3 regions of the Priestia sp. ST2 genome follow, and region 1 is predicted to be linked to each of the others. Evidence: predicted binding sites of a transcription regulator. Region 1 holds the regulator's gene; each other region holds the start of a gene.
What was found. The regulator LexA, encoded in region 1, represses DNA repair genes until DNA is damaged. The targets are predictions, from matches to a motif close to CGAACATATGTTCG.

Region 1 (10,851 bases):
CGCGCATGAAGCAATGTACCATAGTAACTCGTTAAAACGGCCATAAGCGGCATAGGAATAAGGCAAATAAGCGTTAATTTCCAGCTGATTGTGAGGGCCATTGTGCATAGAACAAGCCCTCCTGTGACAATGGAATCCACGAGTGTCAAAACGCCCGAACCTGCAGTTTGTTGAATAGCTTGAATATCGTTTGTTGCATGGGCCATCAAATCCCCAATTCGCCGCCGTTGATAAAAGGCCTGATTCATCTTGGTAAAATGAGTGTAGAGGGTATTTCTCAGCTGCTTGGCTAGTTTAACAGATGAACCAAATATCATAATACGCCATATGTATCTTGTGAAATAGGCCACAACAGCAGCTCCTAGCAAAATTCCAACCATCTGCATTAAGCGCTTTCCATTCAGCGTCCCTTCTTTAATGCCATCTACCGTTAAACCAATAATTTTAGGCGGGAGAAGTTCTAATGCTGCCACAATAATGAGCAACGCTATCCCCGTTATGTAAGACTTTTTTTCCTGTTTGAAAAACCACCATAACTCTCGAAAAATTTTCATCGTATCCCCCTAACCCCACAACCATTTTCTTATCTCTATCATAAAACAAAAGACACCCTTCTGAATAGAGAGTGTCTGTCCAATTAACCATTATTTAATTTGGCCGTTCATTGCTTTCATCATTTGGTTAATTTTTTTCTGCGATGGTTTCATGCCCATTTGCATCATCATCATTTTTAACATTTGTTCATTAATTGGTGGATTTTTCTTCAGATAGCTCATCATATACTTACGAGCAATGAAAAATCCTAGCGCTATCCCAACAATTAATGCTAGAACACCAACTAGAATATACATTCCCATGGTATTACTTCCTCCTTCGTGTTGTCTAACTTACAGTGTACTAGACCATACGCTATTATACAATATTTCCGTTCCAATTTCCTTAAATAATTACACAAATTTTCTTGTTTTCACAGGCCTCAGCCAGCCGTATTCATCCGTTCCATAATTCACTGCTAAAAAACAAGGATCTAGCTTGCGTAATACTTCAAAAAAAGCTGTCTCAGCATCAACATTGCCATCTCCTTCAATTGTTATACAGCGATTCGTTAATTTTATAGATGCTCGACTTTTTTTATGAGGATATTCCAGCACAAACGTCTCTTGATGAGTAAAAAAATGAGGATAATGAGAAAACGCCTGAAGCAATTCTCGTTGAATAAATGAAATGGGCAGTTGGCGAGTAATGTAATGAACTTGTTTTTGTAAGTGCGTTTCCTGCAAGTGACGTTTCATTCTATATTCAATCAGCAGCTGATAAATGAGCTTTTCTCTTCGAAAATAGGATGATGCAACTTCTTCCTCCATTAAATATACTTCATACGTTCTCACGATTCATCCTCCCTTTCGGCTCGTTCTTTTTTGTACCATTATACCGAATGGTGTACGCAATGCTTGTCTATCGATGAAAAAATTCCTTTGTTTTTTTGTCGAAAAAAAGAGCAGACCACAGGAGTCTGCTCTTTCTTATGAAAAAGAATTATGCATTAAGCAAGCTTTTCACTTTTGCTACTACATTTTCAACTGTAAAACCAAATTCTTTCATGATTGTTTCACCAGGAGCAGATGCACCGAAGTGATTAATACCAAGAACTTGTCCTTCGTCTCCAACATAGCGTTCCCAGCCAAGTGTAGAAGCCATTTCAATACCTAAACGCTTTTTCACTGATTTAGGGATAACACTTTCTTTGTACTCAGCAGATTGCTCTTCGAAACGATCCCACGCAGGCATACTTACTACAGATACATCAATGCCTTCTGCAGCTAATGCTTTTTGTGCTTCTACTGCTAGGCTTACTTCAGAGCCTGTTGCAAGTATTAACGCATCCGCTTGGTCTTTACCAGCTTTAGATACAACATATGCACCTTTAGACACGCCTTCGTATGCATTTTCTTTTGTACCTTCAAGCGTTGGCAAGTTTTGACGAGTCAATACAAGCGCCGTTGGGCGGTCAGTTGACTCTAATGCTAAGCGCCATGCAGCAGCTGTTTCATTTGCATCTGCAGGACGAACCACTGAAAGACCTGGCATTGCACGAAGTGATGGCAATTGTTCAATTGGCTCATGTGTTGGGCCGTCTTCTCCAACTGCGATACTGTCATGTGTGAATACATATGTTACAGGAAGCTTCATTAAAGCTGCTAAGCGAATTGCTGGGCGAAGATAATCAGAGAATACAAAGAATGTTCCTCCGAATACTTTTACACCGCCGTGTAGAGCCATACCGTTTAATGCAGCTCCCATTGCAAATTCACGTACACCGAACCAGATATTACGTCCGCTGTAATCAGCTGCAGTGAAGTCTTCTGAACCTTTAATCATTGTTTTATTTGAGCCAGCTAAGTCAGCTGAACCGCCGAAGAATTGAGGTACAGCTTGTGCTACTGCGTTTAATACTTCTCCAGAAGAAGCACGGCTAGCTAGGCTTGAACCCGTTTCGTATGCTGGAAGCGTTTCTTCCCAGCCTTCCGGTAACTTTCCTTCTACTGCCAGTTCAAATTGACGACCTAGTTCAGGGTATTTTTCTTTATACTGTGCAAATACATCGTTCCATTCGTTTTCTTTCTTTTGGCCATCTTCAGCAATTGTAGCTTTGAAGTGAGCATACACTTCTTCTGGCACATAGAAATCTTCTTCAAATGTCCATGCATAAGCTTCTTTTGTTAATTTTGTTTCATCGGAACCTAATGGAGAACCGTGCACGCCAGAAGTACCCGCGTGGTTTGGAGAACCAAATCCGATTGTTGTTTTTACTTCAATTAGCGTCGGGCGTGTTAAATCGCCTTTTGCTTCTTCAATTGCGTTTGCAATCGCTGTCAAGTCATTGCCGTCTTCAACGCGGATTACTTGCCATCCGTAAGCTTTGAAACGATCTTCTACGTTCTCAGAGAACGAGCGATCTAAATCTCCGTCTAAAGAAATATCATTTGAATCGTATAAAACAACTAAACGTCCTAATTTTAAGTGTGCTGCTAATGAAGCTGCTTCAGCAGATACACCTTCCATTAAGTCTCCGTCACCACAAATACCATACGTAAAGTGGTCTACAATTTCTAAACCTTCTTTGTTGTATGTTTCAGCTAAATGACGTTCTGCCATTGCTTTACCAACAGCCATTGCAATACCTTGTCCTAGTGGACCAGTTGTTGCATCAACACCTGCTGTATGACCGAACTCTGGATGACCTGGTGTTTTACTTCCCCATTGACGGAAGTTTTTAAGGTCTTCAATTGATAAGTCATATCCAGCTAAATGAAGCAAGCTGTATAATAGTGCCGATCCGTGTCCTGCTGATAATACAAAGCGGTCACGGTTGAACCAGTTTGGATTCTTTGGATTGATGTTCATAAATTTTGTCCACAATGTATATGCCATTGGAGCAGCTCCCATTGGCATACCTGGGTGACCTGAATTTGCTTTTTCAATCGCATCGATTGATAAAGTACGAATTGTTGCAATCGAAAGATCTTCAATACGTTGTGTCATACTCTTCATTCCTTTCAAAACTATGTACATATGTTATCATACTAATGATTTGCTTATTTGTACAATACTTGAACCAAAAAATTTTCCACTTTTACAGTTTTTGTGTGCCTTATTAAAAATATACAAAAAACTAGAAGGAACACTCCCTCTAGTTTTACTAGAACGTCTTAGTGAAGACGCTTCTTTTTACTCTCTTTTAACTTCTTAGGCGTAACATCTTTACCTTCTTCGTCCACAACTTTAATCGTATGAAGGTGATTTGTCATAGATTGTCGGAAAACTTTTAAATATTCCTGACGTAGCTCTTGCTGTTCTTTCGCTTCAGATTCTGTCAGACCTTCAGCCTTTGCCTTTTTTGAAAGAGCATTAATACGAGCAAGTTTATCTTTTGATAGCATATAAAACCTATCTCCTTATAATCAATAATTAAAATTACCGAACCGTTCCGGCAACATGTAGTCATCTTACTAAATCTCTTTCGTTTTATCAAGAGATTGAGCATTCTCTTGGTATTCTTGATAGCGGCGATGTACCGTCGCTTTTGAAATATTATAGCCAAAACCTTTTAGCGTAACTGAAATTTCAGCAAAGGTTAAGCCGTTATGACGAAGACGGACAATTTCTTCAATTGGCGCTTCTTTTTTTTCTCTTCCCGAGTTAACTCCTTGATTTTTTAAATTTTGCTGCGGACGATAACCGTTTTCTACAGCTCTTTTCATTCCTCTTTTAATTTTAGCATTATGTAATTTCCGCTGATGCTCTTCCACTAAGCTAATAATATCTAACACCATTGAATCAGATTCTGAAAGCTGAAGCTGGCCTTGATGACTAATCGTATAGATGGTAGCATTTTCTTTATGAAAAGCATGAAGCAGCGCAATTCGAGCATTTCCTCTGCCTAATCGTGTTTCATCTTGAATAAGCAACACAGATATTTTTTCTTCTTTCATTGTATGAAGAACATCCAAAATACCCTCTCTGTCTACTTCATATCCGCTCGCTTTTTCCATTACGACTTTTTTTACGTCTAGATGGTGAAGAGCAGCAAGCTTTTTTAATTCTTCTTGCTGGCGCTGTAAAGATGTTTCTTGGGTTTTTTTATCCGTACTGACACGGCAATAAATAATGGCATCCACTTTTATCACGACCTTTTCGGCTTCTAACAATATTCAGGAACGGCCGTTACACACTACTGTTCAATTGCCACTTGATTATGTAACTCTTTTTTTAAAACAGGAATATATAATTTATCTCCAGGAGATAAAGACTGGGCAGTGTCTGAGTTTAAATCATTGACGTCTTCAACCCATTTGACAAATTCATTGGTGGTCAAATGATGGTGATTATGATACTTGTTGGACAATTCCCAAAGCGTATCTCCTTTTGTAATAGTAACCGTTGAATATTTGTCTAAATCTACTTTATCCGCTCCTAAAACCAGCGTCAATACATATGTAAGTGCAGCGATAACTGCAAAAAAAATAGCGTAATGTTTCATAGAATGTAAGAATTGTTGCATATTATGATCCCCCTGTCAGAATATATGTTCTTATTTTATTGAGAACATTTGTTTCTGTCAATGGAATTCTTCGAACTTATGTTTGTATATTGACACATCACGTGGTATAATTCACCTAAAGAATAGCTAAAATCGAGGTGAAAAATATGAAGCTATCAAAACGTCAACAAGACATACTAGATTTTATTAAGCATGAAGTAAAATTAAAAGGTTATCCGCCTTCTGTTCGTGAGATTGGGGAAGCGGTAGGATTAGCCTCTAGCTCCACTGTACACGGGCATTTAGCTCGTTTAGAAAGCAAAGGGTTAATTCGCAGAGATCCGACAAAACCAAGAGCAATCGAAGTTCTTCAACTAGACGAAGTAAACATCCCTAAAAGCAATGTCATTAATGTTCCTGTTATCGGTAAAGTAACAGCGGGTCTGCCTATAACAGCTGTTGAAAATGTGGAAGAATATTTCCCTCTTCCAGATAAATTCGTTTCTCCAGATGATCATGTATTTATGCTTGAAATTATGGGAGAAAGTATGATTGAAGCAGGTATTCTAGATGGCGATATGGTAATCGTACGTCAGCAGCAAACAGCTAATAATGGAGATATTGTGGTCGCTATGACCGAAGACAACGAAGCAACGGTAAAACGTTTCTTTAAAGAAGAAAATTTCGTTCGTTTACAGCCTGAAAATTCAACGATGGCGCCTATTATTCTTCGCCACGTAACGATTTTAGGAAAAGTAACTGGTGTATATCGCACGATTCACTAATCAGACACTGTATGTAAAACCAACTAATGATGATGTTAGTTGGTTTTTTTTACGTTTGTTTTCTAAAAAAATTGGCATATTATAAATGATACGTTGAATCATTGCAGGCGGGTAGAACGGTTTTTATAAAGCTTGTTTTACCTTTTACTTTCTACCTGCATTTCCTCGACTCTTACAAGGAAATACAACCGACCATAAGAAGGATGTAGTTTATGACCAATACACCAAGGAAAACAGAACCATTTCAAACCATTGTACCTGCCAAAGCAATGAACATGTTTCTTTTTCCTTTTTCCTTTGACCGAAAAAATAAAGAGCAGCTTGTTCATGCGCTGAAAGCAAATTTGTTCGAGTTTTTCTCCATTCAAAACAAACATTTAGAAAAAGAATACTACGGAGAACAATATTACGTATCTCATGATAGCCTGGATCAATATTTTCTTCCTTACATTGAATGCATTCTATTCCCTGACTCGTGCGAAAAAGAAGGGTTGCTTCGATTTTCAAAAAAAATAGACCATGCCATTACGTTACACACTTCCTCCACCACCGTGTCTAGCAACGTGCTGTCTGTGGATGTTTTTTTATGTCCTTTTGAAATTGGCGTCATGACCATTCGCACTGAGATGAGCCATAATCATTACACCTATGATGATATTTTAGAGTTCATGAATCATTTTCGTGTATTAGAACCGAAGCTTGCTGAAGAGCATGGATCCACCATTACCTATGAACACCACCGCTATAGCAAAGTACAAGATTATATTTTTTCACAGCTCGCGCCATTTTTGAACGAACACATCAAGAAAGAAGCCACACGTGAACAGCATGTGGGGAGCCTTCCTTATTTTATCGATGAACGGATGTTTGTGTTAAGTTATGTAACGGTAAATCAAGAGCAAGAGATTAATTCCACAACTTTATTTCGTACTGGACAGCTAAATAGCTATATGCCTGACGGGAAAGCGTTTATTTCTGCACACAATCATGAGTATATTAAAACGTATAATACTAAACACGTGTATTCCAGATGGGCTCCTGAAACCTATTACGTCATAACAGACCATGTGTTTTCATGTATTTCTAAATCGACAGACTCTAAAACGGATCAGCTTTTGATGAATCATCTATTTGGCCAGCATTACTATAATTTATTTTTACATTTTTTCTATAAAATCGTGTTGCTAAAACTATCTTATGAGTATTCTCAGCTCACGTTTCATAAAAATTCAGAGGGCATTGAACGACTAATCCGCTCTATTACCGTGTTCTCAGGTAAATATTTATTTTTAGAAATTAGCTCTCGCACAGAAGGTCAAGAGTTTTCTGAGCTCTTTAAAAAAATCTTCCATATCAATTCTCTTTATCAAGAAGTCAAAGAAACTCTTGGTACTTTGTACCAAAACCAAGAGAAAATCGCAGCTAAGCGTCACAATTACTTATTATTAATTTTAACGATTTACACGGTTCTTTCCGGTATTTACGGAATGAATTTAGTTATTAGCAAACTAAAGGGAAACATCAATTGGGATAGTATGAAGCAGTTTTCTATCTTTGAATATATCGCTTTAATAGTAGCTCTATCAGGAATTCTGATCAGCATTAGTCTCGGAGTGAGTTCCCTATGGAATTTATTAAAAGATCGGTTTAAAACATAAAAGCTGTTCGCATCAGAAAACACATGATAAAAAAGAAGAGATTGAGACATAACTAAATCAAGCGAATCTATAGGGGAACAAATGGAATAAATAAGCTAGTAGGGATTGCTTGTTACACCGCTGTTGACTTCCGTGCAAGACTTCGCTTTCCGCGGGCAGTGAGTCTTGCCCTCCAATCAACCTCTAAAAGCAACTAAAAACACGAAACCTACGTTCACCATACCAATGAAAAAATCCGAACGAATTGGATTCTCCGTCAAGAACCTCGATTCATCGTTCGGATCTTCTTCAATTAAAATAATTTTGTCCTAACCTCTTCTTTTTATTCTTTTTGAAGCTGTAAATCACTTGGCGCCCAGTCCGGAATTCCATCATCTTCATCAAATTCAATAATGACATCCGTTACTCCTTTTTCCTGTAAAATACGATTTTCCAGACGATCTTTAATATCATCAGCTTCTGCCACTGTTAAAGAAGGATCAATTTCTACTTTTAATTCAACGTGAAGCTCTTCTCCTTCTTTCATCACCATTAACGTTTGAATATCACGCACTTGTACATCTTGCATGACAATCGCGCCAATTTTTATTTCCATTTCTTTATCTGCTTCACCTAGCGCTCCAGCAGCATTATCTAAAAATACTCGTCCTACTACAAAAAACATCATAAGCCCAATCAAAATAGAAGCAATTCCTTCAGCTTGGTGAAAAGGTGTAAACCGTGAAATGAAAACGGCTATTAACGCCAATACGCCTCCTCCAGTAGCTACCAGATCTTCCATAAAGACCAGCTTGGTTGCCGGCTTTGCTTTCTTTAAATGAACAAAGCTTTGCGTAAAAACATTGACCTCTGCGGTATCCATTCCGACATCGTGCAAAATTTCTTTCATCGCCTTAAATAGGACAAACATCTCAAGTAACACCGAGATGCCAAGTACTGCAATATTTAAAATAAAGCCTGAAGACTTCGTGGGATGAAGAATGTGGTGATATCCTTCTTTAATCGTTTCAAACGCCATAATCCCTACTACAAGAACCGCTCCTAATAGAACGAGATTAACCAATCGGCCGAAACCATTTGGAAATCTTTTGGTCGGGGCTTTTTTACTTAATGCCGAACCTATAAAGACAAAAAACTGATTAGCTGCATCTCCTAAGCTGTGCATCGTTTCAGCAAACATTGCTACATTCCCTGTTAAAGCGAAAGCAATTCCTTTAATGATAGAGATAATGGTATTAACTACAGCGGCCATGATGGCCGATTTATTTCCCTTTCGCAACAATTTAATTAATTCACTCATACAATCCCTCCGTTTGCGCCTTTGATGAGATTCGATTACGGTTAGTGTATGTGAATTTAAAAATTAAAAACCTCCAACATACAAGTTGGAGGTTTTTAGTCATGTTTCATTATTTTTTAAAACGGTACGGTACAGTTGTAACAATTACATTTTTACGGTAAAGCAAATGTGCTTTTAACAGCAGACTGGACTGATTGTGAAGGATATTTTGCCAGCTTTTTTTCGTAATGAATTGCGGAATAACGACCGTAATAGCCATATTATTTTCCCGGGCTTTTTCCTCAGCCATATCGATGAATCGAAACAGCGGCCGCACTAAGCTGCGGTATTGAGAATGAAACGTAACAATACGAATATCAGGCTGCCACTTCTCCCACTTCTCTTCCATTCTCTTTTCGCTTTCTCGATCAAAGGCTACATGTACTGCAATAACGGTATCGCCAATCGTTCTTGCATAATTTAATGAATTTTCTACTACCTTTGTCATTCCTGCTACAGGAACAATGACCACACTTCCTTCAAGCTTTCCAATCTTTTCTCCTTGCTTAATGCGAAGCTGCTCTCCTACCGCTTCATAATGCGTATGAATGCGATGAAAAATATAGACAATAACCGGTAAGAAAATGAGCACGGACCATACTTGTGAAAACTTCGTTGTAAACAAAATAATTAGCACAGTTAAGGTAATGAGGGCACCAATTAAGTTAATGGTTAGCTTCCCTTGCCAGCCGGCCGGCTTTTCTCTAAGCCATTTGACAATCATGCCTGTTTGAGAAAGCGTAAATGGAATAAACACCCCGACTGCATAAAGAGGAATTAATTGTTCAGTCGCTCCTTTAAAAGCTACAATTAAGACAATAGAAGCAATCCCAAGGGTCACAATTCCATTTGAATAGCCTAGTCGATCGCCACGAATTTGAAACATTCTTGGCATGTATTTATCAGACGATAAGTTGACAGCTAGCAAAGGGAAAGCTGAAAAGCCCGTATTCGCCGCTAGCACTAGAATTAGAGCTGTTGTGCCTTGAATAAAATAATAAAATCCATTTCGTCCAAACACACTCGATGCAATTTGTGATACAACCGTTTCATCTGCTTTTGGAGAAATGCCAAGCCAATAAGCTAAAAACGTGATGCCAGAAAATAAAACGGCTAAAATACCGCCCATCAGCATTAATGTATGAACAGCATTTTTTGCACCTGGCTCTTTAAAGTTAGGCACTGCATTTGAAATAGCTTCTACACCTGTTAATGCTGAACAGCCTGACGAAAAAGCTTTTAATAATAAAAACAAACTAATACCTGGCACTACTGTACCGAGAGAGGGATGAAGCTCAGGTGAAACTTGACCTGTCGCTATTTTAAACAAGCCTACCGCTATTAACAAAATAAGAGCAATAACAAATAAATAAACCGGATAAGCTAATACGGAAGCGGATTCTGTTACACCACGTAAATTTAAGACGGTAATAAAAATCACCAGCAAACACGCAATTACTACATTGTAATGATGCAGCGTTGGAAAAGCCGAAGTTAAAGCATCGGTTCCTGCTGAAACGCTCACAGCAACTGTTAAAATATAATCCACCAACAGTGATCCTCCAGCGATAAGTCCAGGATTTTCTCCTAAATTGGTTTTCGAAACAATATAAGCTCCTCCGCCTTGCGGATACGCATAAATAATTTGGCGATATGAAAGAATTAAAGCCGTGAGCAGAACCAATACCCCAAGCGCAATTGGAATCGAATACCAATAGGCAAGAACGCCGACTGTTGCAAGTACAATCAAAATTTGTTCTGTTCCATAAGCCACTGAAGATAAGGCATCTGATGATAAAATAGCCAGTGCTTTAAGCTTACTAAGCTTTTGATCGCCTAACTCTTTTGTTTTAAGCGGCTTTCCAATCAATAATCGTTTGAGAACTGAATAGTTCACGTAATTTCCCTCCGATGATTGCTTAGCTACTATTTACTGTCGTTGCTAAGCTCCGTTACAAGTTCACGAATAAGTGATATTATCCCTTAAAAATACCTTTTTATGTTAAAAAAGCGCACAAAAAAAACACT
Region 2 (10,851 bases), on a different contig from region 1:
AAAGAGAAAAAAATAATAAATCAGAATATAACATAAGCGACCTTAGTAACTTGGTTTACGATACATAGGGTCGTTTATTGTTATGGAGAACGTTTAAAAATGAGGTGAAGATGTTCTTCTTTATTGGCCATGCTCAAAGATTATTGATCACTTTCACTACTGCGTTGTTAAAAACCGATTGGTCCTACTCTTTGATTGAAGCCTTTTCAGAGTGCCAAACGGAGGATTGTACATACGATTAAAGAAGATACATCCACTGCTTGGAAAATTCTTTCCACTATCAAAAAGAATTTATCTACCTTAATAAGCTAGCCATTTAGTAAATCATTTCATAATAAAGGAGATGGAAGTGTGTTTGGATTCAGTGATATGCCTAAATTCTTGTTTTCTTTCTTACTTGTACTACCACTTGTATCTCTTGTTCACCAATTAGGTCATTCTATCATGGCAATCTTTTTCGGAGGAAGAGTGGATTTTACCATTGGAAAAGGAAAAACGATTTTTAAATGGAGGAAAATTAAAATAAAATCAGTTTACTTTCTAGATTCTTTTTGTGCATATGAAAAACTAAAATACGATAACCGATTCACCCATGCTTGTGTCTATGCTGGAGGCGCCATCGCTAACTTAGCTTCTATTTTCCTTATAAATGGTTTAGTTATAGCTGACTTCCTTCCAGCAAGTCTTTTTTCTTACCAGTTTGTCTACTTTTCTGTTTATTATATTGTCTTCTCGCTACTGCCTATCAAATATACAGAAACAAATTTAAGTGATGGACGTGCTATTTATGATGCATTGAGATATGGGAAAATAACATGTAACCCTGATTAAGAAAGCTGAAATAATGATGTGAAGTGATGGGGTTGCGAAGCTACACGGGATTCCTCTTTACGTAATAAAGTAGATGATAAAAATAAAATTACTTTAAATAATGTGGTTAATTCAACAATTAGTGTTGATGTTGATAAATAATTGATCTCAAAAAACCTTCTACTCGTGTCAGGTAGAAGGTCATTTGTGTGATGGAAATGTCATTGTATACCTTGCGAGAAAGGTAACACATTTATTCATTGCCAATAAGCTCATCGCTTAAACAGATTACATTGGAAAAGCCTCTATCCTATAGATAGAAGGCAAGATAGAAACATACTATAAACAAAGGTAGATGACTTAGATAACTTTACATTTATTTGTATACCCAAAAGGAAAGAACTTAAACAAATAAAAAACCCTTCTACTCATAGAGAGTAGAAGGTCACATGGATCACATACTGCTAAAAAAAAAGTTAGTTGATTATAGATTTTAACCAAAAAAATAAAATTCAAACATATACAGATAAAAGGGGGCATGTTAAAATTACTCTGTTTTTTCCACTAGTTGCATCTGGAAAATTTGCGTTTCTTGAATACCGGCTCTTTGGAGTTCCTGTTTAAAGGATTCTCCTTCTTTTAGTTTAATGATTCTCTTCGAACCGTCACGTAACGTGTATACTCTAAAATTGTACATAAATGTACCTCCACCCAAATAAATGCTCTCCTGTACACGATTTCTTCAGGAACTAAGACAAGCGAACATCGATGAGCTCGCTTAACCTCATTTTATTCTTTAATTCAAATACGTCATCAATAAAAATAAATAAATCCCCAAGAGAATCAACAAACTGAATGAATCCTGTCTCTGTTATGCATTGGCCTTGTTTGTAATATGTAAGATACACTTGTTTATTTATAAGGCTTCAATTAACGTGAAATTGATTTGTTCCATTTGCTCTTCTGTTAAAACAGGTTGAGTTACTTCTACTTCCTTATTTATAATCTCCTGTAGTCCTATGTATTGCTCTGGCAACGTAGCAAAAGGGCGCCATTTCTTCATTCCTCTATGTTCCATGTTTCTGTCCTCCTTACGCTTTGTGGCCTCCCAATAAGCCATTTCGATAACGAGCTGTTGAATGCTCGAGGTGACTTGAAGCCCTTAGCAAACTATTCTTGCCATAACGCATTCGAATTTCATCAATCGTTTTCGCAAGAGCATAGGCTCTTTCACGCTGATCGATGTCCTCAAATAAGCTCATTTGCTCCTCTTCTTGAATACTGGTGTTGGATAGTGAGATGCCAATAGAACGAATCGGCATCCCACTATCATACGTATGTAAAATGCTTAAACAATACGGAAAGATATCTTGGCTTAAGTTCGAAGCTCTTCCCATTTTCTTTTGTCTGGAGAAGCCTCCACCTGCTTGATTACTGTAGCCAATCGATAACTGGATGGTTGCAGCCACCACTTGATGCATGCGTAAGCGAAAGCACACATCGTCTAATAACTCCAACAGCAACAACTCCACTTCTTTTCGATTCGTGTAATGGCGAGAGAGAATCTGACTCTTGCCAAACGAACGAGAGCTAGGGATATACACATCCGAAATGCGACTGTAATCAATGCCATTAGCATGTTGGTGCAACTCTTCACCTAGGACACCAAATTCTTTCCGTAACATCTCGACAGAAGAAAGAGCTAGTTCTTTGATGGAGTGAATACCTAAACGATTCAAGCGTCTTTCCGTAGCAGAGGAGATTCCCCAGAAATCCTTCATTGGATGAATGGACCACAACTTAAAGGGAATATCTTCATATCGCCAATACGCCACTCCTGTTGGGCTATTCTTTGCCTCATGGTCTAAGCTTACCTTCGCCAATAAGAGATTAGGGCCTATGCCTGTCGTAGCTGTCAGGCGTGTCTTACGATAAATCTCGTTAATAATCTTATGGGCTAACTCTTCTGGTGTACGAGCGAACAGATGTAACGAAGCTGTCGCATCAATAAACAGCTCATCAATACTATAGGCATGAAAATCCTCAGGCGCCACATACTGTAACACCAAGCTCGAAATATAGGTCGACGCCTTGATGTATCTCTCCATGGATGGATTCACCACATGGATATCTTTCCTTTTAGGAATGTCGAAAAGACGACTTCCTGTTCTGACCCCTTCTTTCTTTAATAAGGGTGTGGCAGCTAATACAACGGATCCCGACCGTTTGATATCTCCGACCACCGCAAGCTTTGTTTTCAACGGATTTAATCCTCTTATGACAGAAGAAACGGACGCATAGAACGCCTTCATTTCAATACATATAATGATTCGGTTTGGTAACTGCTCATCATCCATTGAAAATACTCCTTAAATAAAAGAACATTTGTTCCATATATTATATACGAACAAATGTTCTTTATACAGTGGAATATCATACCATTTCCCGATTATTGTTACTATAATAAGAGATAGGAACATTGGATAAGAAAATGCCTAACTATATTATCTTTTCTTCATGGTTTTTGTTCTTAGTTCTTTTATGGATTGTCGGATCGTTCTTTAAATGTAAAAATGGACAGTGGTGGTCTATGTATCGTTTGAATCTAGATAAGTATGGCCCGTGGGCCTTAGAGCTTTCTTACATAAAGGTTATTATTGCTACTGTTATTTCGTGAGTAATAGTTTATATGGTGAGTTTTGATTTAATGCTTGCATGTCATTTCTCAACCTTTTTTATTATTTTAAAAATATAGTTTAAGGTGGCAGTTAGGATATAAAAGGACATTAATCTGTTTCTTCAGCGAGTACCCAAGGAACTTCTATCATTAACTAGGGTATGGTTTGCCAGGTGTATTCGATTTTGGGTATCTTTACCCCAACTTGAATAGCAATTCGTAATTATATTTTATTTTGGCTTTAATTTTCATGAAGAAATACGAGTAAAAATATACTCACTCGTATTTCTTTAAAACAATAGCTGCATTATGGCCACCAAACCCAAATGAATTGGATAAACCAGTATTTATTTTCACTTGGCGAGCAATAGTTGGTACATAATCTAAATCGCATAATGGATCGGGATTTTCTAAGTTAATTGTTGGAGGAACAACGCCTTCTTTAAGGCTCATTGCTAGAGCAATTGCTTCAACTCCACCAGCTGCTCCTAACATGTGACCAACCATAGATTTATTAGCTGTTATTGGAATCTGATAAGCTTGTTTCTCAAACAGTTCCTTAATAGCTTTTGTTTCAGAGATGTCACCCACCTTTGTACTTGTTGCATGAGCACTAATAACATCAATTTCCTCAGGGGATATATTTGCATTTCTTAAAGCTGCTTTCATTGCAAGATAAGCACCTTTACCCTCTGGGTGTGTAGCAACCATATGGTGTGCGTCTGAACTTGCACCATATCCGATGACTTCCGCGTGAATTTTTGCTCCTCTACGCAAAGCATGAGATAGAGATTCTAAGATTAGAATTCCAGCTCCTTCTGACATGACAAATCCATCACGGTCTTCATCGAATGGACGACTAGCTTGAGTAGGGTCATCATTTCTTGTTGATAATGCGGTAGCATTTCCAAAACTTGCTACTGATAAGTCAGTTATAGCAGCCTCTGTTCCACCTGCAAACACAGCATCTACTTCTCCAGAACGAATCAGTCTAAAAGCTTCCCCAATAGCTGTATTCCCAATGGCACAAGCAGAAACAGGCGACATAGAAGGACCCATTGCATTCCACTTGATGCTAATTTGTGCTGCAGCAGCATTAGAAATCATACCCGGCACCAGAGTTGGGCTGACTCTCCTTGGCCCTTTCTGTCTAAGTGCATCAATATTCTCAACTAAGGTTTCAATGCCCCCTATACCTGAACCTACGTATACGCCTAACCTTTCTGGATCTATATGATTGAGATCTAACTTAGCATCTGCCCAGGCTTGTTCAGCTGCAGCTAAAGCAAATTGGGAAAAACGATCTAAACGCCTTGCTTCCTTCTTTCCTAAAATCTCATCTGCATCAAAATCCCGAACGATTCCTGCAATTTTTGCCTTATGGTCAGTAATATCAAATGTATCTATAGAGGAGATGCCGGACTCTCCTTTAATTAGGTTGTTCCAAAATGTTCTGATGTTATTTCCTATAGGAGAGACTACTCCCATACCTGTAATCACAACTCTTTCCACTTTTCATCACTCCAAATCAATAATATACTTGTATTTTACAGTCCTTTTATCCTATTACAAGGGATTGTTTATCCTGGTATAACTACTACTAGGGTAAATTGGTATGATGAGGAGTTTTAAAAATGAATGATAAAACTAGGCTTGAAGCTTTGTCCACATTCTTAAAAACCAAGCGAGCTCAAATTAAACCAGAATCTATTGGGCTACCAGCAGGAACCCGAAGAAGGACACCGGGATTACGACGAGAAGAGGTTGCACAATTAGCAGGGGTAAGTACCACTTGGTACACATGGTTAGAGCAAGGAAGAGATATAAAAGTTTCTTCTATTGTGCTTGACTGTATTTCTACAGCTCTACAACTAAATAGCGATGAAAGAGACTACTTATATGATCTGGCATTAGAAGCAAAGTCAGAAATTGTTCATCCTAAAAAAGATCAATCAGAGCTTAGCCCTTCTTTAAAACGAATACTAGCTGAATTAACCTATTGTCCCACTATCGTTACAGATCGACACTGCCATATTGTGGGCTGGAATTCCGCAGCTTCTCATGTTTTTCTAGATTTTGAACAAATCCCAAATGAGCAAAGAAATCTAATTCAATTAGTGTTCGCCCGAAAAGAATTGAAAGCACTAGCTGTCAATTGGGAGCATTTTGCTAAAGGTTTTCTTGCTATTTTCCGTACCTATTATGGACACTATCTAGGTGATGAATGGTACAACCAGTTTATTAGTCAGATGAGTCATTTACATCCGGAATTCCAGGCCTTATGGAATGAAAGCCAAGTGAGTAAAGCTCCCGAAATGGTTATTGAATTTAGACATGCAAAGGCAGGAAAAATGTTATTTAATTTAACTTCCCTCCAAGTTCAAGGGGATATGGATTTGCGTTGTAGCATTTACACACCAGTAGAGGAAACGGATACGGAAAATAAGTTAAAACGGTTAATGAAAAGAGTTTCTATGGAGAAACTCTAGAGAAATTTCATTATATTAAGCAGATTAAGATGACAGTCTCTTACTTTGAGACTGTTTTTTTACGAATTAATTATTAATAAATTGTTTCGAAAAGTTTATAATATTTCACTATTAAATAATATCATTATTAAGGAATAAAACGTTGTTATACTATCTTTTAATATTGGTAAAATACACATAAAATTAACAACTTTTAGAGGGGGGAACAGCTATGTATAAAAAAGGTGTTTTTTTATTAATTACGGTAACTTCTTTACTGGTTTCTGGCTGTCAACAAGAAGAAAAGGTTGGTTCAAAATCAGGAGAAACTGGGGAGGTTAGTAGCCAGGAGACCAGTGATAATAGTGCTACTAAAACAAATCAAGATAGTAATAATGCTAAAGAAAACAATACTGGGGAATCTTCAACTATAAAAGGTAGCGATCACGCGAGTGCTGTTCACAAAAATAGTAATCAGCAAAACGCAACTAATTCAAATACAGTCTCAAATGACGATTTTGTTACTAAAGATACGGCAGCTCTAGTAATGGCTGACTACATAAATGGACTAACCACTGCAATTAATACTGGACAGTTCAGTAACGTTTCACATGTTTTAAGAGGTTCATTATATAATGACCAACAATCATTGGTAAGCAACTTATATAAGAAGGGTATTAAAGAGAACTGGGTAGATTATTCTGTAGTGAATTTTACGAAAGCAGGTAACTCTTCGGATGGGCCTCTTTATAAAATACAAACTGTAGAGACTGTATCTGTTATACAACCAGATGGATCTCAAAAAACAAATAAATACAATTGGATGTACACAGCAGTGCTTATCAATAATCAATTATACTTAACTGATATAGCTAAAAATGGGCCGATTACTACTGTTTCAAAGACTGGGCCAACTACAAGCACTCCATCAACAAATAGTTCAGGTACAACTATAACTAATAGCAAAAAAGCTTATTATTTAGATTTACTAGAACAGACTAGAGTTAGTGAAGTACAACCAGTTAATGATCAGATCGATGGTGACAGAAGACAAACTTCTGGAGCAAATTATCAAATGTGGGACCAGGTATTGAACGATATCTATGCTGAATTAAAAAACCAATTACCTGCATCAGAGATGAATGATCTAAAAATCAAACAACGTCAATGGATTAAAGATAGAGATGCTGCTTCTCAAAAAGAGTTGAAAGAAGCTGGAGGGGGAACTTTAGCTTATGCTGAAGAGGCTCGTATTTTACACGAAATGACTAGAGAACGTTGCTACGAGCTAGTTACTTATTATATGAAATAATGAGAAAGTACTATATTTACATGGTGGAACTTTATGTATTGGCTATCTTCATTGTTATGTGTGTATATGCCATCCTATAAATCACACATATACACATTTGCTCGTGCTATTTCTTGCCGTTAGTTCCCTTCCATTTCTATCTGAATATTATTAGTTAACACCATTATTTGCAGATTCATAAACCTCTCTACTAGTTATGGGAATAATTTAATGTATTCAACGTAACAAAGAGCCACTTGTATGAAACAAGTGGCTCTTTATATTGAGTATGTTTTAGACAAAATGTACTAATCGTAACAGAATAAAATCTTTGTTTTCGATATATCCCTTCCTGCCCTCGGTTTATCTTCCCCTCACTGCTAATTCTTGAAAACTCTTAGGTCAATTTCAAAATTATTGCTAGATTGAGTGCATAATTCGTGTGAGTTCTTTTTCTAAAGCATCGGGCTCGTTTGAGTAATTATAAATTCCTAAAAACTTCTCTATAGCCTCTGGGTGGGAACTGATTAGCTTATTGACAGCATTCTGTTGTTCAGAGATGCGTTCATTCTGCGAAATTTGACATCCCATGTGAAACCGAACCATAAACTCGTCTTCTATTGCCTTTTGATATTCTTCAGATATTTGATTTGATTGATTGGATTGTCCCTTATGTTTTGAGAGAATATTGGATAATATACGTGCTCCACATATAGCATCATGGATACCTTGTGCCATGCCAGGATCTTTAAAACAAACTGAGTCTCCAACCAACGCCCACCCTTTTCCCATTCCTTTATACCAGTAATTGTCATATCTGAGAATGCCTTTAATCGGTTCTACTAATTCTGCATTTTTTAAACGCGCCCCTATTGTTGTATTTGGAAAGTTATCTGTTAAGAAATTGCGTAGACAGCTTTCTGGATTTAATTTCAATCGTCCTATCAATTCCTTATTTTCTAATGGGAAAATGCCGGCGATAACATATAAATTATCATTCGTTGGAAAGAGAATGGCTGTGTTATCTTTTATCTTGTATACTTCAAATTTAGGGACATTGTCATGGCGAAATTCAGAGAAGTACCCGAAATAGATGCCGACTTTTGCCGAAATGCTTATTTTGAGTTCACTTTTTACCAGCTTGCGAATAATTGAGGATCGACCGTCTGCCCCGACTACCAGGCGAGCTAAAAATTCTTGTTTCTTGTTATTGCCATCTAGACCTTCTACCCCCACTACTGCATCGCCAGCATGAATAACATCCGTCACACGAAACCTTTCTAGAACGGTTACATTCATTTGTGATTTGGCTTGTTCAAGTAGGATTTGATCGAGATAAGTTCTTCTAATGCAGTAACAACTTTCTTCTCCGTCAACCTTAGGGATGAGTCCTTCTATCGCGGTATCCTCAAATTGAAATTTAATATCCTGTACCGGTGGGGCGTTTGTTTCCAATAATTTGTCCATGACACCGATTTCTCGAAGAAGAGCGACAGTATTATTGAAAAAAGTATGGGTTGATAATGTATCCTTTGGAAAGGTCGCTTGGTCTACTAACAACACATGAAAACCTGCCTTCCCAAGATAAATAGCAAGGGTAGAGCCGGCAACTCTAGCACCGGTAATGATGACATCATACGTCTTATTCATCGTATCGCTCCATTTCCAAGTACAATTATTGATTTGCGTATCCATTAGAAGGGTTCTAAAACTAATGTTCTTACGAGTTAAAGCAATGAGGTAAATTGATAAGGGTATGCGACATACATAAAGTATGGAAATTAAAACGAATTAAGTACAGGGAATTTTCACTTGTTAAACAATTAAAAAGAATTTGCGCTAAAAATCGGAATGATATTTTAGCATTAAATAGAAGCTCATTTACAAGAAGGTATAATAGATGGATTGAAACATAGATATAGATTCTAGACATATATTTCTTTTCCTCTTTTATTCTTTGAGCTTTCTTCCTTGTGAAAGTTCACAAAGTTTACACAATGAAATGTAAGCGTTTCCTAAGGGTTTGTTGTATACTAAATAATATAAAATGATATAACTTTTAACTTGTATGATTTTCTCACAAATTCTGCATGGTAATTACTTATTTGAATAACACATTCCTACATTAGTATTAGGAAGAAAGGGGAACGGAGCATGATATTGAAAGCATTGAGAAAGAAAGGTGTCATTACCATTAACTATTATCAAAACGGTTTATTACAAACATGTAAGGGACGTGTAAATGATCTTAATCTTCATGATCAAACTCTTTCTCTAGAGGATGAACAACACAATATATTCTCTATTCGTCTATCGGGCATTACTGAAATTCATTAAGTCTATCATCGTGTAGTTACATTATTTAATATGCATATTACAGGAAATACTAATGATAAGTCATAAAAAAGAGAACTCTCTTCCTATTTTTTATGACTTATTTACCTTTTTAGTACTATTTCTTGTTTTATTTGATTAACTGCTTATGCGAAACAAGGGAACACCTACTGACTAGGAAGTTCCCTTTGATCGCTTTAAATAGCTAGCGTCTAGCGTGTATTTATTTTCTTTCTTCCCACACGAACTAATATTTAAAATAACACTAGATACGAATAACTTATATTTGTTTTATAAATTAACATTAAATCCCCAGCATTTTAACAATAATTGAACAGCATCTTCTAACTCACCTTCAGGAATTCCAGCAAAACCAAAAACAATATTAGGAGGGTTTTCTTGTTCTTTTTCAAATGAGTAAGTGGATAATGGATATACCTTTATAGCTTCATCACCTGCTCTTCGAACCAATTCTTTTTCATCCATCCCATTATTAACTATAAGAACGATATGAAGGCCAGAATGCCCCCCAATAATAGAGAGTTTATCTTGATACGGTTTTAATAATTCTAATACTCTTTCAAGCTTACGACGGTAAATCTTTCGCATTCTGTTTAAATGTCTCTCAAAATCACCTTTTTTTAAAAATTGAGCTAAAATATGTTGGTCAATTCTTGAGACAGAAGAGGAGTTATAGAAAGATAGTTTTTCTTTATATTGTTGTAGAAGAGGTCTTGGTAGCACCATATAGCTAATCCTAATAGATGGCATTAGAGATTTTGAAAAAGTGCCTAAATAAATTACTTTTCCGCCGAGATCCATGCTCTGCAAGGCAGGAATGGACTTTCCACTATAACGAAATTCACTATCATAATCATCTTCTATTATATAACGGTTCTTATCCTCTGCAGCCCACTTTAATAGCCTAGTCCGTCGATTTATTGATAATACAGTACCATACGGAAAGTGGTGGGAAGGAGCTAAGTAAACGACATTAATATTTTTCCGATGAACATCTTCTACTTTTACACCCTCTTCATCTACTCCAAGAGGATAAACTTCATTTTGAAAACTCTTGAGCATTTTTAAAATTAAATGATAACCTGGATCCTCTACACCATAAATCGTTTCTTTGTTAAAGAGGAGCAAGAGTTGGTGTAATAAGTTTTCAATCCCAGCCCCAACGATAATTTGATTGGGTGAACATTGTACTCCTCGAGCGTGGTACAAATAATGAGCAATTTCCTCCCGTAATTCTATTTCCCCTTGTG
Region 3 (10,851 bases), on a different contig from region 1:
AGTGTTAGAAATAAGGAGTGGGTAAGTTGGTTTTCACTGAATTCTTCCAGCAGTTTCCCGTAAAGGTTTTAACGGTAGCGCTGCTGATTATACTTATCGTTTATTTTATTCGCAAATTCATTAAGCTTTTCTTTGATAAAACGAGCTTTTTAGATGAAAAACGAGAAGAAACCTTAATGCATTTTTCTAATCAGGTGACAAGAGTAGTAGGCCTGGCTTTTTTCTTTATTTATGTGCTTAGCCATTTCTTTGACTTTGGAAAGATACTCACTAGTTCAGTAGTGTTGGCCAGTGCCTTGGCAATAATCCTCCAGCATATTATCCGTGATTATATAATGGGACTGACTTACCTGTTTGAACGTCAGATCCATCACGGAGATTATGTTATTCTCAACGGAAACCGCCAAGGAAAAATAGAAGAAATCACCATGCGCTACTTAAAGATTCGTCAGTATGACGGCTACCTCTATACCGTCTCATATAGCAACATTACGGAACTTCAGAATGGAACCCGAGGAAGACGCCGGGTAAATGAAAGTCTTATTCTCAACTATAGACAAAATCCGGAAGATGCCTTCAAAGTAATGGAGCAAGTAGCACAAACATGTAACGAGAAATATGGCCAGTATTTGTTGAAAGATGTGAATGGAATTCCTATAGAGAGCTTTCAATTCAATCAAATTACTGAACTGAACGTAGATTTTAAAGGTCACCAATATTCAGTATCAGGCCTTGTGAAGGAAGCTGATTTTGTAGAAGCGGGTCAAAAGGTGAGATATGAACTCGCAATGGCTGCCTACAAAAATGATCTAATGATGGCTGAAAGCTTCGAGACAAGCCATTAAAAATAAAACTCGTATCTTATTTATATACAAGCTTTTATACTTAAGATAAAAACACCCTTTTAATTTTTTAAAAGGGTGTTTTTATTTTAAAAAATATCTATTAAGTACTTCTCCAGTACAGATTAATTATCTGAAACAGAAAAAATTAATTAGTACATCTAAATTATTCTTCTAGCGATATGGTAAAATTAAACAAAATACTAAAAGAGATAAAGGGGGAGTAACTATGTCACAAAAAGCTAATTATACAAAAATCAACTCCAAAATGTGGGATGAGTGGGCTTCAGCTGGAGGAGAATGGTCATTAGCTATTAATCATCAAGATTTTGCAGATGCAACTCAAGGTATTTTTGATATTTACTTAACACCTTGTAAGCCTGTTCCACATAACTGGTTTATTCCATTTAAAAAAGCAAAAATATTGGGACTTGCTAGTGGAGGAGGACAGCAATGCCCAGTCTTTGCAGCGCAGCATGCAGAAGTTACAGTGTTTGACTACTCTGATAAACAATTAGAATTAGAAAAAATGGTGTCCGCTAGAGAAGGCTATTCTATTGATTTAGTTAAAGGCGATATGAGTAAGACATTTCCCTTTGAAGATGAGACGTTCGATATGATTTTTAATCCCGTATCAAACTGCTATATTCAAGATGTTGAACACGTTTGGCAAGAATGTTTTAGAGTTCTTAAAAAAGGTGGCGTTCTGCTATCTGGCTTTGCAAACCCTGCTCTCTATTTATTTGGAGAAGATGAGAAAGAATTACAAGTGGTTCATAAATTACCTTATGACGGAACTAAAAGTACGATAGAAAATGATGAAGAACTTATAAAGAACGGCGGTGTACAGTTTAGTCATTCTTTAGAAACTCAAATTGGTGGACAGCTAAAAGCTGGATTCACTCTACAAGCTCTTTATGAAGATCATCACCACAAAGGGAAAATCACTGAATATATGCCTTGTTATATTGCAACTAAATCCATTAAATAATAGTTGGTTATCATGTTGAATGAATTACCTCAACTTTTTCTAACAGACGATCAAAAGGGGACAAGCAATTTTGTTCATTCCTATACTAGCCGAATAGATTAAAAAAATACATTTTAGAAAAGAGATTTCCACCTAAACATAAGACAATAGAAAAAGTTTTCTATTGTCTTATGTTATGAGTTTGATTCTTCATTTGGATAAAGAACAAAATCATATAATTCGCCTCTTAACCGATCGTTATAAAATTCAATTTTACGATTTAAAATGTCTAGACTCTGTTGTAAAGTTTGTATTTCCTGTTGTACAAGGTGTTTGCGGTTTTCAAGTAGATGTAATCTCTCTTGTATTGTTTTATCACCTATTGCACGCCATTTAGTGTATTGTTTTAACTCTGTTATTAACATGCCTGAACGTTTTAAATGGAGGAGAAACTTCGCCCATTCAATATCATCATCCGTATATCTTCGTAAATTATTCTCATCCCGATTAGGTGTAAGCAAACCTTGTCTTTCATAATATCTGAGGGAACTTGCTGTTACGCCAAGGATTTTTGCAAATTCTCCAATTGAATAAGCCATCGTATTCACCTTTTCTATCATTTATTTGGACTAATACTGAATGCTTAAAGTCGGTTATATATAATTGTTTTTTCTTTAGTATTGTCTCCTTATATCTATTGAACTTATCATTTAAAGTCGACTTTAAGTCAATAATGAATTTCTTCTTAAAACATCGACATTCTCTTGTTGACTTAAACCTAAGTTTAAGTCTTATACTACATCTGTTGTAACGATCAAAATAGAAAGAAAGGATGAGAGAGAGATGCCGGAAAAACAAACCGCAGGACGAGAGCTGTTAGGGGGATTTGCTCCAAAGTTTGCTGAGCTTAATGATGATGTTTTGTTTGGCGAAGTATGGGCGCGAGAGAAAGAGTTATCTCCGCGTGATCGAAGTATGATTACAGTTTCTTCCTTAATTGCGGGTGGAAACTTTGAGCAATTAACGCCGCATCTTCAAAAAGCAAAGAAAAACGGAGTAACCAAAGACGAAATTGTAGAAGTGATTACTCATCTTTCGTTTTATGCAGGGTGGCCCAAAGCATGGTCTGCTTTTAATATTGCTAAAAAAATTTATAACGCTTAAAAGGAGAGAGAAGAAATATGAAGCATGAAGAATTAAGTAATAGCACAATCTTTCCACTAGGACAAAAAGTGGAAGCCAATTTTAGTGGAAACGCCTATTTAAAAATGGTATTTACAGACGAAAAGCCGCTTAACACATCTATTGGAAATGTAACTTTTGCTCCAGGATCTCGTAATAACTGGCATTCTCATAAAGTTGGACAAGTATTATTAGTAACAGGTGGAGAAGGCTGGTATCAAGAAGAAGGTAAAGCAGCACAGTTAATAAAAAAAGGTGATGTCGTGAACATCCCACCAAATGTGAAACATTGGCATGGCGCCACAAAGGATAGCTGGTTTGTGCACTTAGCAATGACACCAGGAGAAACAGAATGGCTAGAACCTGTTGATGATGAATGGTTTAATAAGCTATAAGCATAACGTATATATGCCGTTTTAAGAAACTGGTCACATGATTACTCGCTTTTCATTTTATGGCTAGCAGCAATTGGCTCTGAAGAACCCAATGAAAAGCTTTTCAGCGATAAGAAACAAATCGATTGGTAACACCCGTGAGTAAAGATCAAAAAAGATTTATAAAGAGAAAAGCTGTATGTAAAACTAAATGAATTATTACTTGCTGAATTTGTTGCTAATGTGTACGTCAGCGTAGTTGAGTGGTGGCTCAAAAATGAAAAGCCATATTCACCGAGAGAAATGGCAGAAAAAGCAGGAGAGCTTTTAGAAAGAAACTTATAAACTTAGGTTTGGTTGGACAAAAGCTTTAGAAGAATAAAATTATCCATCTCCCATTCTTAATTATAATATCTTTTTTTGTTTTAATTTGGTAATAAAGGGTAAATGTTCTAAGAATCACCTAAAAATAGGAGGAGATCAAATGAGAAAAGCGAAACAAGCTGTTGTAGCTTCTGCCGTAGGTTTAGCTGTGTTAGCGACGCCATTAGCTCTACCGAATTTAGGAGGTTCTGCAGGCTCTGCAGAGGCTGCAGAAGTTGGAGGAGACGTAACAGTTGATCCCGTAGCCATAGGACAAGCGATTGCAGATGCGGCTAAAACAGCCGACAATCGAAGTGGTTTCGTCAAGGGAGCAATGGAAAAAGCATTCTTTGAATCAGGTCAACGATACAATGTAATGGTTATGAATTTGAGCCAAGGGTATAATTCAGATCAATTACAAGGTGTTCAATATTTTGACACCGTAGATTATGATGGTATTACCTATGGTGTCTGGGTATTTGAAGAAGGAACATTTATTAATGAAGGCGATGGAGGTTATGATAACTGGGCTTTTAGAGGATGGTTTGAACGAACAGGAGATGACGAGAAAACAGTCAATTTTCATAGACCTTAATGAAAAATAGAGATAAAGATAACAAGAGATTCCCATTAGGGAAGAGCATAGGAAGAGCCTTTACCGCCATGGTAAAGGTTTTTCTCATTGAATAAGTTTGCATTTTCAAGTTAATATAGTTTCGCGGATACTACTTAATTAAGTACTTACATTATAAAAAAACAAGGCGTCATTAAAAAGAAATAAAATATATTTAAGGAGTTTATTTAAAACGTTACAATTTTTTTAATTCTTCTTCCTGCTGACTTATATAAGCATTGCCCCACTTCTCTAAAGAATTTAGTATTGGAACAAAACTTTCTCCAAGATCTGTTAAATAATATAAAACCCTTTTAGGGTTATCGTTTGTTTCTTCTCTTTTAATCAATCCTTTTTTTTCCATATCCCTAAGCTGCAGTGTAAGGATACGCTGGGTAATACCCGGTATTTCACGGCGCATTGCATTATAATACATGGGTGATTTTGATAACAAAGATAAAATAATACCTTTCCATTTACCACCCATCATATGCATCGTTAACTCAATTGGACAAGCACGCTTTACAGTTAACGTACAAGGACCGTATTGATCACTTTTAAAGTCTGACATTTTTTCACCTCAATGGCTAGTAACAAAATTGTGCCTTCTTGTTACGTCTATTTTTTCTTACTAAACTTATATTATCAAATAAAACAAAAGAAGGTGCATCGATTGGAATTTGTCCAAATTTCTAGACATATTTACAAACTTACTTACAAAACTGTTGTAGGAATTCCTGTCAAAATTAATACATGGTACGTGCTAGATGGTGAGAGTGTTCATATCATTGATACAGGAATGAAAGACTATGCACATACTCAGTTAAATATAGCAAAATCTTTAGGTATCCCCAAAAGTATTTTACTCACACATGGCCATTTAGATCACATTAATGGCGCCAAGTATTTAAGAGATAATTTAAATATTCCTATTTACGCCCACGAAGTTGAAGCGCCTTTTATCAATGGCGAAAAACCATATCCAAATAAGGCAGAAAAGGAAACAACAGGGGTGGAACATCAAGTTGAAAGTCTAAGTAACAACATCATTAAAAAGTTACCTTTAGATGTGTATTTAACACCCGGTCATACACCAGGACATGTGATATACCACCATAAAGGTGACAATGTGCTGCTAACTGGAGACTTATTCTTTTCTAATGCTGAATCCTTACATCCGCCGATTCGAAAGTTTACAGTTGATATGGGTGAAAATATTAATAGCGGACGAATTATAGATGAAATTAAACCTTCTATTATTTCTTCATCACATGGCGAAGATGTCAAATACAACTGTGATTTATATCCTATTTATAAATTTATATATGAATAAGAGGGAGAAAAATGAAAATACAATTATTTCAAACAGAGATTATAGAAGGTGAAGTTAAGCAAAACGAAAACCGCATTGAGTCCTTATTTGAAGAAAAGCTGCATATAGATACTGAGATTGTTGTGATACCTGAAATGTGGAATACAGGTTATGATTTAAAAAATGTAGCAGAAAAAGCAGATATTGATTTAAAGAGAGCTTTTCCCTTTATTCAACGTTTAGCAATCAACCATCAAGTGAATATCATTGCAGGTTCAGTTTCAAATAAAAGAAATGAAAATATTTATAATACAGCCTTTGCTGTATCAAAAACGGGTAAGCTGCTCTATCAAAAAGATAAGATACATCTCGTGCCGATGTTGGATGAACATCATTATTTAACAGGGGGAGATGAAGTCCCAGATGTCTTTGAGATTAACAATATCAAAGCCAGTCAAATTATATGCTATGATTTACGTTTTCCAGAAATCACACGCTACCCAACGTCTCAAGGTGCAAAAGTCATATTCTACGTTGCACAATGGACTACCAGAAATATAGACCATTGGAGAACACTATTGAGGGCAAGAGCTATAGAAAATTGTGTTTATGTCATTGCATGTAACAGCGTGGGAAAAATGAGTAATGAAAATCATGTCGGCAACACATACGCGGGGCATTCAATGGTCATTGATCCCAATGGAAACATCGTAGAAGAGGGGGGAGATCAAGAAGAGATTATAACAGCGGAAATTGATATACAGAAAGTTACAGAACAACAAACATACATTCCAATATTTGAAAGCCTGAGACCGGATGTTTATAAGCATGCAGAATAGAAATTTGTATATCATCTTAAATTTGGATGTTATCAGAATATCTTATAAAGGTTTACTAAAAAAAAGAGGCAGTTTCACCTGAAAATACTATATTTTTTAAAATTAACATATGTATAAAAGGTGCACTTCTTATACATTAGTTTCTCATCCACCTACTGAGAAAACGTTGATCAGTCAACAATGTATAAAAAGCTGCATACTCCGGAAAAAGGATCCTTGGAAGAACTATCCTTCGTCAAGGGTCCTTTTTTATAATGTTTTCTGGAAGAGTGATTGTGTTAACAAATTATGTATGAATTATACATACGCTTTTATAAGGATTTTAATATATAATTATACTTAAGGTAAAAAAGAATTATTTTAGGAAGAGGAAAATGTGTGAAATGTAGTCGATTGTTGCTTTTATCGTTAATTAGTAGTTTTTTCGTTATTTTAGTGTCCTTGTTCCAGTGGGATCTGGTTGATATGATAACAGAATTTTTAATGTTACCTATTTGGTTATTTGTATATGCTTTCTTTATCATAATGACTATATGGACATTAATTCATCTTTTTAAAAAGAGAAAGTGGCAGCCGTTTGTTATTCAGCTCATTACTATCTTATTATGGTTTTTCTTTCCATTCAATCAAGTCAACTTAGATCTCAACTTTAAAATCCATCAAGATAAGAGAGAAGAGGTTGCAACTCAAATAGAAAATGGTGTTATTAAACCTAATGTATCTGATAGTCCATCACTTATTCAATTACCTAAAAAGTATACTCAATTGTCTAAAGGTGGGGGCGACATCGTAGTAGAAACAAAAGGAAAGGCTAAATCAATTCTTTTCTTTACATACCGTGGGATGCTAGACAATTTTTCGGGGTTTGTATATAACCCAAACGATAACAAACCTTCAAAAAGCGATTTTAACGGGGATTTTGAACAAATAAAAAAAGTACATAAAAACTGGTATTATGTATCTTCTTATTAAAAAGAACCTGCTGTTTTGACAGCAGGTCCTTCTTGTTACTTATTTCTTTTTTAACCTTTTAACAACTTTAAAAGCTAGGAATCCTATTAAACCAATAATTATTAAGAATAATAGCAATACTTTTTATTTCATTGAAACAAAGAGAAAGGTGCGTTCATTGTAAATATACAAATGGATTGCAAGAAGATTCATGCTGTTTCTCTATATGAGTAGTGTTTATTTAGGTACAAATCAATAGCCTTGACATAAAAACACCCCCATCATTAGAGTTTTTTTATCTAATAATGGGGTGCAGTTCAAACCGTGGGAAAGGTGTTTTATGCCTTTATTGGTTTTCGTTTTCGCTATCGCTATCGTTATCTATAACATTATCGTTATTAATATTATCACCATATTTGAAATCAATAATTCTTTTTCTAATTTCTTCTCTAATTTCAGGGTTTTCTTTTAAGAAAATCTTAGCGTTTTCTCGTCCCTGTCCTAAACGCTCCTCATTATATGAAAACCAGGATCCAGACTTTTGAACAATATCTACTTCAGAACCGATATCTAAGATTTCTCCTTCTCTTGAGATACCTTCTCCATACATAATATCTACTTCAGCAATGCGGAAAGGAGGCGCCATTTTATTTTTGACTACTTTAATTCTTGTTTTGTTACCAACTATGTCATTTCCTAGTTTAAGTTGTTCAGCACGGCGAACCTCAAGACGAACGGAAGAATAGAATTTTAGTGCTCTTCCACCTGGCGTTGTTTCCGGATTTCCAAACATAACGCCTACTTTCTCCCTGATTTGGTTGATGAAGATGGCAATGGTTTTGGACTTATTGATTGCTCCAGATAGTTTACGAAGAGCTTGAGACATCAAACGAGCTTGTAGACCTACGTGAGAATCTCCCATTTCTCCTTCAATTTCTTTTTGGGGAACTAATGCAGCTACTGAGTCAACAACAATAATATCTACAGCGCCACTTCTAACTAATGCTTCAGCAATTTCAAGTGCCTGTTCACCAGTATCTGGTTGAGATAACAGTAACTCATCAATATCTACACCTAGTTTTCTTGCATAAACTGGATCAAGTGCGTGTTCAGCATCAATAAAGGCAGCTCGGCCTCCATTTTTTTGTACTTCTGCAATTGCGTGTAAGGAAACGGTTGTTTTACCTGAACTTTCGGGCCCGTAAACTTCCATAATTCTTCCTTTGGGATAACCATTAATTCCAAGAGCTATATCTAAAGCTAATGAGCCTGAGCTAGATGCCTCAACTTTTGTATGTGTGCCTTCGCCCATTTTAATAATTGATCCTGTACCGAATTGTTTTTCAATTTGTTTTAGAGCCATGTCTAGTGCTGCTTTTTTATCATTCATAATTTGAAACCTCCGATTGTTATTACGTTTACAATAAACGCCAAGGTATTTCGATAAAGAATAAGAGTTGGCTCAAATGTTTTTGCTCAGTGCGAGAAAATTTTGTGTTTAACTGTCTTAGTTTGCTCTGGTATTCCTTTATTCATCTCTAAACCCTTAGTGTCGAACAAATGTTCCTGTTGTGTAATCATACAATAAACGCATCTAATTGTAAAGGCGAAAGTTTTTCTACAAACTAGCTAAAAGAATATCTTATATTTATAAAAAGTAAGTTTATACTTTAGCATTTACTTATCAAATGATAGAAATTAGGGGAAAGGTAGCTTTTTATATAAGTAGAATCGATTACAATCTACATTTTTAAATTTGGGTATATATGAATCTACAAATCTGGTTAGACTAATAACGCATTCCGGATATTCTTAGTTACTATAAAACAGATTTCAGGAAGAAATAAAGCAGTCTACACAAATAGACTGCTTCTTGATTAATTATTTACCTGTTTCAGCAAAACGCTGAATACGTTCAGCGATTTCATCACGTACACGCTGGAAGAACGCCCATTTCTCTTCATCTGTTCCTTCAGCTTTTGCAGGATCGTCAAATCCCCAGTGTTCACGTTTCACATGGGGAGGCGTTACTGGGCAGTGATCTGCTGCATGGCCACATAATGTAACGACCAAATCCGCATTATTTAAAATTTCAGGGTCAATGACATCAGATGTTTGGTTTGAGATATCAACACCAGCTTCTTTCATTGCTTTTACAGCATTGGGATTTAATCCATGAGCTTCTAACCCTGCACTGCGTACATCCCATTCATCATTATTTAGATATTTTTTTGCCCATCCTTCAGCCATTTGGCTACGGCAAGAGTTACCTGTACATAAGAAATAAAGTGTTTTTTTAGACATGTGTAAAATCTCCTTTATGATGTGTTAAGAAATAATTGATAACCAAATATATAAACCAACAAGCGTAATAAACAATGTTGGGATGGTTAAGATAATACCTGTTTTAAAATAGGTTCCCCAAGAAATCTTAACTCCTTTTGTCGAAAGAACGTGGAGCCATAAGAGAGTGGCTAGAGAGCCAATAGGTGTAATTTTTGGTCCTAAGTCCGAACCAATGACGTTTGCATAAATCAAGGCTTCTTTAATTGTACCTGTTGCAGAAGTTGCATCAATGGCCAAAGCATCAATCATCACGGTTGGCATGTTGTTCATAATCGATGAAAGTATGGCTGCAATGAATCCCATGCCAATGGTTGCAGCAAATAATCCATGGTCAGCCGTTGCTTGAATGAGGCTTGCTAATACTTTAGTTAGCCCTACATTACGTAATCCATAGACAACAACATACATACCAATCGAAAAGAAAACAATCGCCCACGGAGCTCCTGCTAACACTTTTTTAGTGTGAACAGCGGGACTCTTTCTTGCTATTCCTAAGAATAAAATCGCAATAATACCTGCGATAATAGAAACAGGAATATCGAAAAACTCACCAATAAAGTAACCAAGAACTAAAATGAATAAAACGATTCCTGATAAACGGAACATTTTCTTATCTTTAATGGCTTCAACCGGTTTCTGTAAATCATCTAGATTGTATTTCTTAGGGATGCTTTTACGAAAGTACAAATATAAGACAACAATACTTGCCAAAAGTGAGAACAGATCTGGCACAATCATACGTGATGCAAATTCAGAAAAGCGAATACCAAAGAAATCAGCTGATACAATGTTGACCAAGTTACTTACTACAAGAGGTAACGATGTTGTATCTGCAATGAATCCACTGGCGATAATAAAAGGGAAGACCATTTTATCTTCAAATTTAAGTGCTCGTACCATGGCAAGTACAATAGGTGTTAGAATTAAGGCTGCTCCATCGTTTGCGAATAATGCTGCTACTACAGCTCCAAGGAGGGATACATAAACGAACATGCGAACGCCATTGCCTCCTGCAGTACGCGCCATATGTAAAGCTGCCCACTCGAAAAATCCAATTTC

Region 2: AC0KUU_RS23490 (Y-family DNA polymerase) is a predicted target of LexA. The motif match lies at 3,215-3,228, and genes of this name have one in related genera.
Region 3: recA (recombinase RecA) is a predicted target of LexA. The motif match lies at 9,000-9,013, and genes of this name have one in related genera.

Annotation. Positions count from the first base shown of each region.
Region 1 is NZ_JBVVNT010000001.1:795,636-806,486, reverse strand. Features, by position in the region: gene AC0KUU_RS04085 (ABC transporter transmembrane domain-containing protein) at 1-554, opposite strand, end outside; gene AC0KUU_RS04080 (YneF family protein) at 645-857, opposite strand; gene sirA (sporulation inhibitor of replication protein SirA) at 948-1,388, opposite strand; gene tkt (transketolase) at 1,537-3,543, opposite strand; gene AC0KUU_RS04065 (DUF896 domain-containing protein) at 3,711-3,941, opposite strand; gene AC0KUU_RS04060 (YneB family resolvase-like protein) at 4,011-4,679, opposite strand; gene yneA (cell division suppressor protein YneA) at 4,733-5,062, opposite strand; gene lexA (transcriptional repressor LexA) at 5,209-5,826, shown strand; gene AC0KUU_RS04045 (magnesium transporter CorA family protein) at 6,039-7,484, shown strand; gene AC0KUU_RS04040 (cation diffusion facilitator family transporter) at 7,807-8,784, opposite strand; gene AC0KUU_RS04035 (APC family permease) at 8,894-10,720, opposite strand.
Region 2 is NZ_JBVVNT010000006.1:38,969-49,819, forward strand. Features, by position in the region: gene AC0KUU_RS23475 (site-2 protease family protein) at 352-831, shown strand; gene AC0KUU_RS23480 (hypothetical protein) at 1,358-1,507, opposite strand; gene AC0KUU_RS23485 (YolD-like family protein) at 1,727-1,888, opposite strand; gene AC0KUU_RS23490 (Y-family DNA polymerase) at 1,902-3,167, opposite strand; gene AC0KUU_RS23495 (hypothetical protein) at 3,290-3,487, shown strand; gene fabF (beta-ketoacyl-ACP synthase II) at 3,764-4,999, opposite strand; gene AC0KUU_RS23505 (MmyB family transcriptional regulator) at 5,122-5,976, shown strand; gene AC0KUU_RS23510 (lysozyme inhibitor LprI family protein) at 6,188-7,267, shown strand; gene AC0KUU_RS23515 (NAD(P)/FAD-dependent oxidoreductase) at 7,667-8,896, opposite strand; gene AC0KUU_RS23520 (YolD-like family protein) at 9,401-9,583, shown strand; gene pdxR (MocR-like pyridoxine biosynthesis transcription factor PdxR) at 9,872-10,851, opposite strand, start outside.
Region 3 is NZ_JBVVNT010000002.1:952,168-963,018, reverse strand. Features, by position in the region: gene AC0KUU_RS11325 (mechanosensitive ion channel family protein) at 27-845, shown strand; gene AC0KUU_RS11320 (class I SAM-dependent methyltransferase) at 1,072-1,833, shown strand; gene AC0KUU_RS11315 (MerR family transcriptional regulator) at 2,007-2,411, opposite strand; gene AC0KUU_RS11310 (carboxymuconolactone decarboxylase family protein) at 2,656-2,976, shown strand; gene AC0KUU_RS11305 (cupin domain-containing protein) at 2,994-3,389, shown strand; partial or broken gene AC0KUU_RS11300 (TetR-like C-terminal domain-containing protein) at 3,591-3,713, shown strand; gene AC0KUU_RS11295 (hypothetical protein) at 3,853-4,326, shown strand; gene AC0KUU_RS11290 (winged helix-turn-helix transcriptional regulator) at 4,541-4,915, opposite strand; gene AC0KUU_RS11285 (MBL fold metallo-hydrolase) at 5,018-5,677, shown strand; gene AC0KUU_RS11280 (carbon-nitrogen family hydrolase) at 5,689-6,495, shown strand; gene AC0KUU_RS11275 (hypothetical protein) at 6,874-7,467, shown strand; gene recA (recombinase RecA) at 7,793-8,836, opposite strand; gene arsC (arsenate reductase (thioredoxin)) at 9,328-9,750, opposite strand; gene AC0KUU_RS11260 (arsenic transporter) at 9,775-10,851, opposite strand, start outside.